Linked DNA regions of Psychrobacter arcticus 273-4. The protein of the gene in region 2 interacts with the protein of the main gene of each other region in a pairwise test. Links are inferred from orthologs where the notes say so. Each region holds a gene or a part of one and is shown on either strand. Other genes may lie near its edges. The genes, in order: mtgA, PSYC_RS10635 and mrcB.

Region 1 (3,065 bases), 490 kb from region 2 along the record:
CATTGAGCAAATAATCACTGATTGGGGTCGGACATTTGGTGGTCACTTCAAGTCGTACCTTATCACCAAAGCGGCGGTTTTCAAGCTCACCCTCTAATGCTTTAGCAATGTCATCGACGTCATCTGCCAAGTCCAAATCAGCATTACGCGTCAACCTAAACTGATGGCAACCGGTGACATTCATACCGGGGAATAGCTCACCGATATGCTCATGAATCACTGCCGATAGCATGACATGATGCTCTTTGCCACCAGTCAACTCATCAGGCAGACGAATAACGCGTGGCAAGCTACGCGGCGCGGGTACGATAGCCAAATTGATATCGCGACCAAAGGCATCTTTGCCCTCTAACGTCGCAATAAAGTTCAAGCTTTTATTGACCAAGCGCGGGAATGGGTGTGCAGGATCAATGCTAATGGGCGTCAATACTGGCGATACCTGCTCAGTAAAATAGCGCTTCATCCATGCTGATTGCTCGGTATTAAGTTCATCGCGCTTTAGATAACGGATGTCTTCAAGCGCCAATGCTGGCAAGATATCTTCATTTAAAATACGGTATTGCTCAGCGATGGCATCATGGGTCACGGCTGATATTTCATTAAGAATTTCACTTGGGCGCATACCGTGAACGCTAGTGGATACATCACCCAGACTGAGCTTTTGCATGATACCTGCCATGCGAATCTCAAAAAACTCATCGATATTGGAGGAAAAAATCATTAAAAAGAATAAACGCTCAAGCAAAGGATGGCGGGGATCTGCCGCTTGTGCCAAGACCCGCAGATGAAATTGCAATAAAGACAAGTCGCGATTGATATAGCTGCTGGGTGAATAATTGCCATCTTCCGAGCGTTGCCAATCAACCTCGGCTAAGACTTGGGTGCTACGCAGATCGTGAAGGCTGTCATCGGTAGGAGGATTACCGGTATTAATGACACTGTCTGCGTTGTCTGTGTCACTCTCTCTATTGACATCATGATTCGCATCAAGATATTCCTCAATAACATCAGCTGCCTTATCACTACTACTGCACTTATTATCCATCTCTGACACGTTACTACTCCTTTACTGTTATCAACCTGCCATTATTTTTATATCAATCTTATGCTGTCATTACTTTTATACCATACTTTTTATTATTGTTATTTTATAAACAAGGCTGTCTCGTGTTTAGGCTGTCTTGTATTGAATATATCATCATTAAATGTCGCTACAACTAAGCAGATTGTGGCAATATCGCATTTTTCATACGTTTTTTGATAACACGTTGTTTTTTGCGCAGGCGCTTGTCACCTTGATTATCTTGATAATACTTTGGGTTGGTTAGCATGGCGATCAGTAACGCTGATTCATCACGATTTAGGTTATTTGCCGTTTTATCAAAGTAATGCTGCGCGGCTGCCTCGACACCATAAATACCATTGCCAAACTCTGCCACATTCAAATACGCGGTCAAAATTCGCTGCTTATCCCACAAGGTTTCAATCATTATGGTGAGAATAGCCTCTTCAGCTTTACGGGTATAAGATCGGTGCGAAGTTAAAAATAGGTTTTTAGCCAATTGTTGGGTAATAGTTGAGCCGCCCGCCGACATCTTGCCATTCGCTTCATTCTTTTTCCTTGCCGCCTCAATACCTTTCATATCAAAACCGTTATGCTGACTAAACGTTGAATCTTCACTGACAATCGCCGCTTGCTTAGCAGATTTGGCAATGGCGTCATATTCAACCCAAGTTTGGCTAACATCACCGCCCGTAATGCGATGGGTAAGCATAAACATGCTGTTATTGATCGGCTGCGTTTTCCAAATTAATAGCAGCCCTGCGACCAACACATGGAATGCGACGACCAACACCATCAATGCCAATAATAGTCGTTTGATAAATTTGCCAAAACTTGTCATGCGAGTTGTCCAAGTGATTGAAAAGATAAGAAGAGAAAGTAAGAAGCACGCCGCCAATCATGGTGACTCTAAAGAAAGGAACCATAAATAGCAGCTCATCTTACCTAATCTCACAATCGCTGTCATTATTTACCCCACTTCTTTATCATGTCACAGAGTACACGTAAAAAGATTCAGTAAAAACGACAGCAGAATAACTGCTTTTTTGCCGTCTAAGAATATGAATATTGTATTTATGCGCTTTGCATTAAGGATTAACATAAGAGAGTAGCTATGTACGAGAATAATAATATAGGAACATTACGCGCACGTATGATTGAAGAAAAGCCTGAGCTTGGGTCTCCTGAAAATACGGCTAAATGGTGGCTGCTCGGCACCTCAGGCTGTCATTTATGCGACATGGCTGAACAGCTGATGACACAGCTGCAAGCGGTGCAACGCATTACCTATGAGCATGTCGATATTGCCGACTTTGATGAGCCACTGATGATGGAGTTTGCGACGACTATTCCAGTCATCTTGACACCGACAAAGCGCTTAAATTATCCGTTTTCGATCATGGATTTACAGCGTTTATTGTAACCCTGCCAGCGCCTGCGCGCTTATTTAACACAGCTGTGAAACAAGCTTCATTCCTACTAATTTAAAACATTACCTATTATTTTATTCAGTTTTAGCCAATATATTGATAGCCAACCTTTCCTTTTTTTTATTAGCAACTTAAGGTTGCTTATGTAATAATGCAGCGAGTATCGACAATTTAGTGAATATCGACAATTTAGTGAGTATCGACAATTTAGTGAGCAAAGGAAAGCCACCATGAATCAGAGCTTAAGACCTGATAAAGCCGCTCTAGTAGAGCTGTTTCGCGATTTTATTGAGCCTCAATATGTGATCAATGATGAGGAGACCCAAAAGCCTTTTGAGTGTGATGGCTTATCGGTGTATTGCGATATGCCGCTCATTACGGTGCTCCCAAAAACCGTTGAGCAGGTTTGCGAGGTGATGCGTATCTGTTATCGCTATCAAATCCCTGTGGTGGCGCGCGGTGCCGGTACTGGTTTGTGTGCAGGCGCGATGCCCAACCCTGATGGCGTCTTATTGGTGTTGTCCCGATTTAAGCATATCCTTGATATTGATCCGCTTGCCCGTAGCGCGCGT
Region 2 (3,162 bases):
CGGGGCAAGGCAAGGCATCTAATTGCTGCTGTGCTATATATTTTGCATTATCAGGAGTTAATTCAAGATTTGCATGAGGTGGTATATTACCTGTGGCAATCAAGGCGAGAGGGTCAATCTCTGATAGGATAAAAGCCGCATTGTTAGCGGCTTGATAAAGGTAATCGCGACTTTTTTGGCAATTTGGTGTATGGCTTTTTAATAAGGCGAACGCTTCGTTGCGGATTAGTTGACGGCTGTCTAAACAGAACTGCTGGAATGGAATGTTGACAACCGAATCCAGTTGAACAGCCGTCATTTGATTCGATGACACTTGATTCGATAAATTTGAACTCGATGACTCGCTAACAGATGCTGCCAGATTCGCTGTTAATACCTGCGGTGGAAGATGTCTATCGCTGCTGCTGGCTTCAAACAGCTGTTGCAAGGTAACTGTGGTAGTGCTTGGCGACGAGGTAGACAGGGTCATTGGTACATCCTAAACGGTTAAAACACATCAAATGGTTAAGAGCTGAATATTTAAAAAACTTACTTTTATGTCTATTGAGCTTCAGTTTTTAATGGCTTATCTAAAGGCACATTATATAAACGCAGCGCCTCTTTCATAACATTATGAAAAACAGGAGCCACGGTTAAACCAGCATAAATCTGACCACGCGGGTCTTCGATTAACATCACAGCGACCAGCTTTGGATTGGACGCTGGTGCCATACCCGCAAAGACGTTGCGATACTGGTCGGTATAGTAACCGCCTTTTGGATTGATACGGCGCGAGGTCCCTGTTTTACCAGCAACGCGATAGCCATCAATGGCTGCGCCTTTAGCAGTACCAGCGTCTTCCGTGACACTTTCCATCATCTGTACGATGGCCATCGCTTGTTCGTGCGCCATAATGCGTTTGCTTGGCGGCGCTTTGTCATTTTTAGTCAACGTTAACGGGTGCATCACCCCACCTGCCGCCAGTGCTGAGTAAGCTTGCGCTATCTGTGCCAGTGTTACTTGTATGCCATAGCCATAACTGACCGTTGCACGTCGTGAAGTTTCTTTTTCTTTCGGTGTGACCACAAGCCCACTACCTTCACCTGGGAATTGCAGTGGTGTTTTTGACCCAAAGCCAAACTGCTTTTGCATATTGGTAATGCCATCAGCTGGTAGAGACAAAGCAATCTTGGTCGAGGCGACGTTACTGGATTTCTGTAGTAGCGTTGCCATCGTAATTCGCCCTAGATTATCATGGTCACGAATGGTATAACCACGGACACGGATAGAGCCAGGATTGGTATCGATCAAGGTAGTGGCAGTATATTTCCCTGAATCTAAAGCCGCAGCAACGGTGAATGGCTTCATGACTGAACCAGGTTCAAAGACATCAAGGAGTGCACGGTTACGCTGGTTTTCACCGGTCATCTCATTCAGGTTATTGGAATTAAATGACGGCCATGTCGATAGCGCTAGCACTTCACCGGTTTGTACATCGACCACCATACCTGTTGACCAGCGCGCTTTTTGCAAACGCCCTGCCTTTTCAAGCTCTTTATAAAGCAAATATTGCAGACGCGAATCAATGGTCAACGTCACATCTTTGCCTGGTACTTCTGGCTCAACCTGTTTAATTTCTTTAAGACTGTTTTGTTTGGCATCTTTGAGTACCAAAACCTTACCATCATCGCCCGCCAGCTCTTTTTCATACTGGCGTTCGATACCAGCACGCCCCTCGTAACCGCCTTCAGGATCGTTGGTATTTTGCCCCATAAAACCCAGTAACTGCGAGTTAGGCTGCGGCTGCGGATAATAACGCTGAAAGAAATTTTTCTCATTGACACCAGGAAAGCCAAGCGAGCTAATACTTTGGGCAATCTCTGGCGTTACTTTATTCAATAGTGGTAAATAATGCGATCCTGCACCCGATGGCAGCGCTGCTTTGACCGCTACTTCATCAGTTACATCGATAGTAGGGTCGATAGCCGTGGCTCTTTTTAGCTCATTTACCGAAATATTGGCAGCCGCCGCAAGCGTGGTCAAATCCATATTATCCAAGCGCTTCTGCATACGTGCGAGGAGCTGCGGACTCTCAGGATTGGTGATAATAATACGCTTAAGCTCGTAATATTCACGGGCATAATCGTGCGGACTGAAAGAGACTGTCGCGAGTGGTGCACTGATGGCCAAGGGCAGATCGTTGCGATCCGTAATCATGCCACGATAGGATTTTTGCGTGCGTACGCTGGTGATTAGCTCATTGCCCTTATCTTGATAAAACTGAGTATTGGCAACTTGAATATAGTAAGCACGACCGATAAGCGCTACTAAAATAAGCAGCGCTATGCCCCAAATCAGACGAAAACGGTTTTTATCCTGCTCAACACCGCCGCGAGAGGAAGCACCAGACGCTTTACCCAAAAATGCTCTTTTGCTTTTTAGGTTTTTGACACTGGTATAAGCACCCTGCTCTTCATTCTTTTTTAGGCGACCAAATAGCTTGCTCTTGCAGCTATCGGCTGATTTATCATCCGGTTTTTGGCTTTTTTGCCCAGACTTTGCAGCACTAGCACGGCGTAGTGGCTTAGTGACCTTGCCACTGGCTGGTTTTTTGCTGGCAGCTTTAGCATTGGTTTTTTTATCAGTCATTGCCCTGCCTCCGCAACAGTCGCATCGCTTTCAATAATATCAGAGTCATTAGTGGCAACGGTATCTGCATCAAGTTTTTTGGCATCTGGGTCAACCAATGCGACTGCTGTCGCTGCACCTGGCTGAATAATCAGCTTATCTTTGAGTGTTGGTGAAAACATGCCAAGTTCAGCAACCGCACGACTGGCTATCTGCGGCGTCGCACTAAAGGTCTGCTGTTCAATAAGCAGACGTTGATGCTCAACCTGTAATTTTCGCTCTTGTTTTTTCATGTCTTGCAAGGTTTTATAATCCTGACGATATTGTTGAACACCTTCAGCCGTTTTGATGCCACTCCATACAATACCAGCCGCCAACAGTATCAATATAGCCACATAAATGCTCGATACATTAAATTTACGCACAAATAAGTCGCCAACATCGGTATTTGGTGGCGTGGCAGCGCGGCGGTTTTCAGGTTTGTCAGATATTGCCATGACGATCTCAAAAAAATGAACTTCAAAATATAAAAAGCGATAACCATTGACGAGTTAT
Region 3 (3,240 bases), 740 kb from region 2 along the record:
GAAAACGTTAACCTAATTGCTTTACGTTAATGCTCTCTTCTGATCTACTCGATAGCGATAAATACCGCTATTTTAAATGGCTATTGTATTATGCTATGTGGCACTGTTCATTATTCTTATTTAAAAAATATAGCGCTACAGTGATAAAAAGCGGCTAATACTATTAGTATCATTACCAACGTATTCATATAGATTATACTATAAGCTGAGACTCTCAGTAGTATAACTCCTTAACGCTGAGAGCGAATGAATGCCTGTGTTGATGATGATAGATTGAAAAATTTGTCAATTTGCGTCATTATGAGGCAGTTTTTTATCCCAAAATGGTGTGTCATCAGTGCAAAAATCTCATTCTAAGCAACCACAGTCCTCTAAGCCTGCTATCAATACGCTACCTTCCCAGCAGCGCGGCATGGTGTTTAGTAGTATTTTATTAATTATTGTCATCGCTGGCATGGTGCTATTGGCACTGTATTTGGTCAAACTTGATCGTACTATTACCCACAAGTTTGAGGGTAAACGCTGGGATATTCCTGCCAAAGTTTATTCGCAGCCGCTTGAATTGTATAAAGGCGCCAATATCGATAAAGACACTATGAAGACGTGGTTTGAGTTGCTCAATTATCAAAGCGATAAAGCCTATGATCGCACCGGCACTTATCATAAATCGGGTAACACCTATTTTATTCATACACGTGGTTTTACTTATAGCGCCAACGATATAGACCAAGAACAAGTCATCAAAATGACCATTGCTGGTAATAAAATTGAGTCGGTACAAAGCACCATACCGGCGAAAACAGGCATTATTCGTCTTGAGCCGGTCAATATCGGCGGTATTTACCCTGATAGCAATGAAGACCGCATGGTTGTCTCGTTAGATCAAGTACCGCAGCCGCTTATTGATGCGCTGATAGCGACAGAAGATCGTGGTTTTTATGAGCATAAAGGGGTATCGATACGCGGTATCGCCCGTGCGGTCATCAATAACTTCTCTGGCGGTTCGCGCCAAGGTGGCTCGACCATCACCCAGCAGCTGATCAAAAACTTTTATCTCAATTCCGACCGTACGATGAAGCGCAAAGCCAATGAAGCCTTGATGGCTGTACTACTTGAGCTGCATTATAGTAAAGATGAGATTTTGCAGGCCTATCTCAACGAGATTTATTTGGGTCAAAACGGCAAACGCTCTATTAATGGTTTTGGGTTGGCATCACAGTTTTATTTTGATAAGCCGCTCAATGAGCTGCGCCTAGATCAGCAAGCACTGCTTGTCGGTATGGCAAAAGGACCGAGCGTTTATAACCCGCGTCGTCATCCAAACGATTCAAAAGCACGCCGTGATGTGGTGCTTAGTAATATGTTGGCTGTTGGCACGCTCAGTCAAGAAGACTATGATACAGCATTAAAAAACTCACTTGGGGTGGTTGATAAGCCTGTTGAAGGCAAAAGCCAATTCCCTGATTTTTTAGACATCGTCAAACGCGAATTAAATAAAGTTTATTACTCTGATGACCTCAAAAACGAAGGTCTGATTATCATCAGTACCATGGACCCTATTGCCCAGTTGGCAGCGGACAAAGCAGTTGAGAGAAAACTTGGCGAGCTACGCCGTAGTGGCAGTAAAACCAAGGACTTACAAGGGGCTCTAGTCAGTGCTAACCCTGAAACTGGTGAGCTGGTTTCTGTCGTGGGTAGCGGTAGCGAATTTACTGGCTTTAACCGTGCGGTCGATGCCAAACGCCAAGTAGGTTCATTATTGAAGCCGATTATTTATATGACCGCTCTCGAAAGTGGTCGCTATAATTTAGCAAGTTCGGTTGATGATTCTCCCATTACGGTCAGTCTAAGTGACGGTACCGAGTGGAATCCTAAAAACTATGACAATCGTGACCATGGCTACATCCCCTTTACCACGGCGCTATCGCAGTCTTATAACCATAGCGCTGTACGCTTAGGGATGGAGTTTGGGGTCGACACCTTTGCTAAACAATTAAAACGCATGGGTGTTAAAGAAAAAGTACCACCTTATCCTTCAGCATTATTGGGCTCAGTCAACCTAAGCCCAATGGATATGCTTGGGGTCTATCAAGTTTTTGCGACGGGCGGTTTCCGTACCCCTATCCACAGTATCCGTAGTGTGATTGATGATCGCGGTAGTATCCTACAGCGTACGGGATTAAATACTCAGCGCAGCATTCCGCCTGAGACCAACTTTTTGATTAACTATGCTTTACAAGACGTCGTTAAAAACGGTACGGCTAGACGCGTACAATCGCTTGGTAGCAATCTAAACCTTGCCGGCAAAACAGGTACTACCAATGATTACCGTGATGCGTGGTTTGCCGGTTATAGTGGCAACTATGTCAGTGTGGTTTGGGTTGGACGTGATGACAATAAACCTATTGGGCTTAGTGGCGGTAGCGGCGCTTTACCAGTTTGGGTCGATTATATGAATCGTCTAAAATTGACACCTGTTGCGCTGCCTGAGCCAGAAGGTATTGAATGGCTGTGGTTAGAGAACAACTCAGGTAAGCTGTCAAATGAGCGCTGTGCCAGCGCACGCTACTTGCCTGTAATGTCAGCATATTTACCACAAGAAGCCAGCAGCTGTGCTATCGGCTTATATCAACAAGAACGTATGCGTGAGCAAATGCAGTGGCAAAATCAGCAAGGCAATATCAATAAGCAACGTCGCCATGAAGGATTAGACATTCCAAATGGTGAAGCCATTAATAATGACAGCAATGATGCCGAGCAAGATGGGGATACATCCAATCGTGCAGATACTTGGTACGACCGTGCCGTTGAATGGTTTTAGTTAAATGCTTCTATTTCAGTCGTAATAGCTGAATGTTTGACTTTACATGTTAGTAGCTGAACGATTTTAAGATTTTTAAAACTTAAAAAGGGTTTTAATATGGCGTTATCTATATTGCAAGCGTTCTTGACTCGGCAAATGACTGAGACTCAGTCTAAAAAACAGCCAAAGCATTTACATACAGCACTTTTAATCAGTGCTTGTTTTGGCATGCTAAGCTTAAGTGCTTGCCAGACTGCACCGACTGCAATAAAAGCGCCTCCTGCTCAAACCATGCCATCAAGCAGTAGTCAAAAAACCACACAACCTGCACAGCCTATAACAGTGATGCAAACCCCTAGCCCTGATCACAGTGGTTATGAAAGTATTGAGAGCACTAAAGTTGCTAAGACTGATGATAATTACCCTATTGAGCCTTA

Evidence for each region.
Region 1: the proteins of PSYC_RS10635 (region 2) and mtgA interact in binary tests that used the Escherichia coli proteins (3 or more experiments, as listed by UniProt). The link is inferred for Psychrobacter arcticus 273-4 from one-to-one orthologs.
Region 3: the proteins of PSYC_RS10635 (region 2) and mrcB interact in binary tests that used the Escherichia coli proteins (3 or more experiments, as listed by UniProt). The link is inferred for Psychrobacter arcticus 273-4 from one-to-one orthologs.

The regions. Positions count from the first base shown.
Region 1 is NC_007204.1:2,037,966-2,041,030, forward strand. The notes cover bases 62-2,964. They hold mtgA (monofunctional biosynthetic peptidoglycan transglycosylase), read right to left. Parts: upstream 1,905-2,964; coding sequence 1,218-1,904; downstream 62-1,217. Other genes in these bases: ppk1 (polyphosphate kinase 1), read right to left, coding at 62-1,045; PSYC_RS08555 (glutaredoxin family protein), read left to right, coding at 2,178-2,486; PSYC_RS08560 (FAD-linked oxidase C-terminal domain-containing protein), read left to right, coding at 2,724-2,964. Outside these bases: more of ppk1, read right to left, coding at 1-61; more of PSYC_RS08560, read left to right, coding at 2,965-3,065. UniProt on the Escherichia coli protein: Peptidoglycan polymerase that catalyzes glycan chain elongation from lipid-linked precursors. May play a role in peptidoglycan assembly during cell division in collaboration with other cell division proteins.
Region 2 is NC_007204.1:2,525,827-2,528,988, forward strand. Bases 85-3,084 are described here. They hold PSYC_RS10635 (peptidoglycan D,D-transpeptidase FtsI family protein), read right to left. Parts: upstream 2,629-3,084; coding sequence 541-2,628; downstream 85-540. Other genes in these bases: PSYC_RS10630 (UDP-N-acetylmuramoyl-L-alanyl-D-glutamate--2,6-diaminopimelate ligase), read right to left, coding at 85-469; PSYC_RS10640 (cell division protein FtsL), read right to left, coding at 2,625-3,084. Also shown: more of PSYC_RS10630, read right to left, coding at 1-84; more of PSYC_RS10640, read right to left, coding at 3,085-3,104. UniProt on the Escherichia coli protein: Essential cell division protein that catalyzes cross-linking of the peptidoglycan cell wall at the division septum. Required for localization of FtsN.
Region 3 is NC_007204.1:1,783,080-1,786,319, forward strand. The notes cover bases 2-3,079. They hold mrcB (penicillin-binding protein 1B), read left to right. Parts: upstream 2-337; coding sequence 338-2,821; downstream 2,822-3,079. Other genes in these bases: PSYC_RS07620 (tetratricopeptide repeat protein), read left to right, coding at 2,921-3,079. Also shown: more of PSYC_RS07620, read left to right, coding at 3,080-3,240. UniProt on the Escherichia coli protein: Cell wall formation. Synthesis of cross-linked peptidoglycan from the lipid intermediates.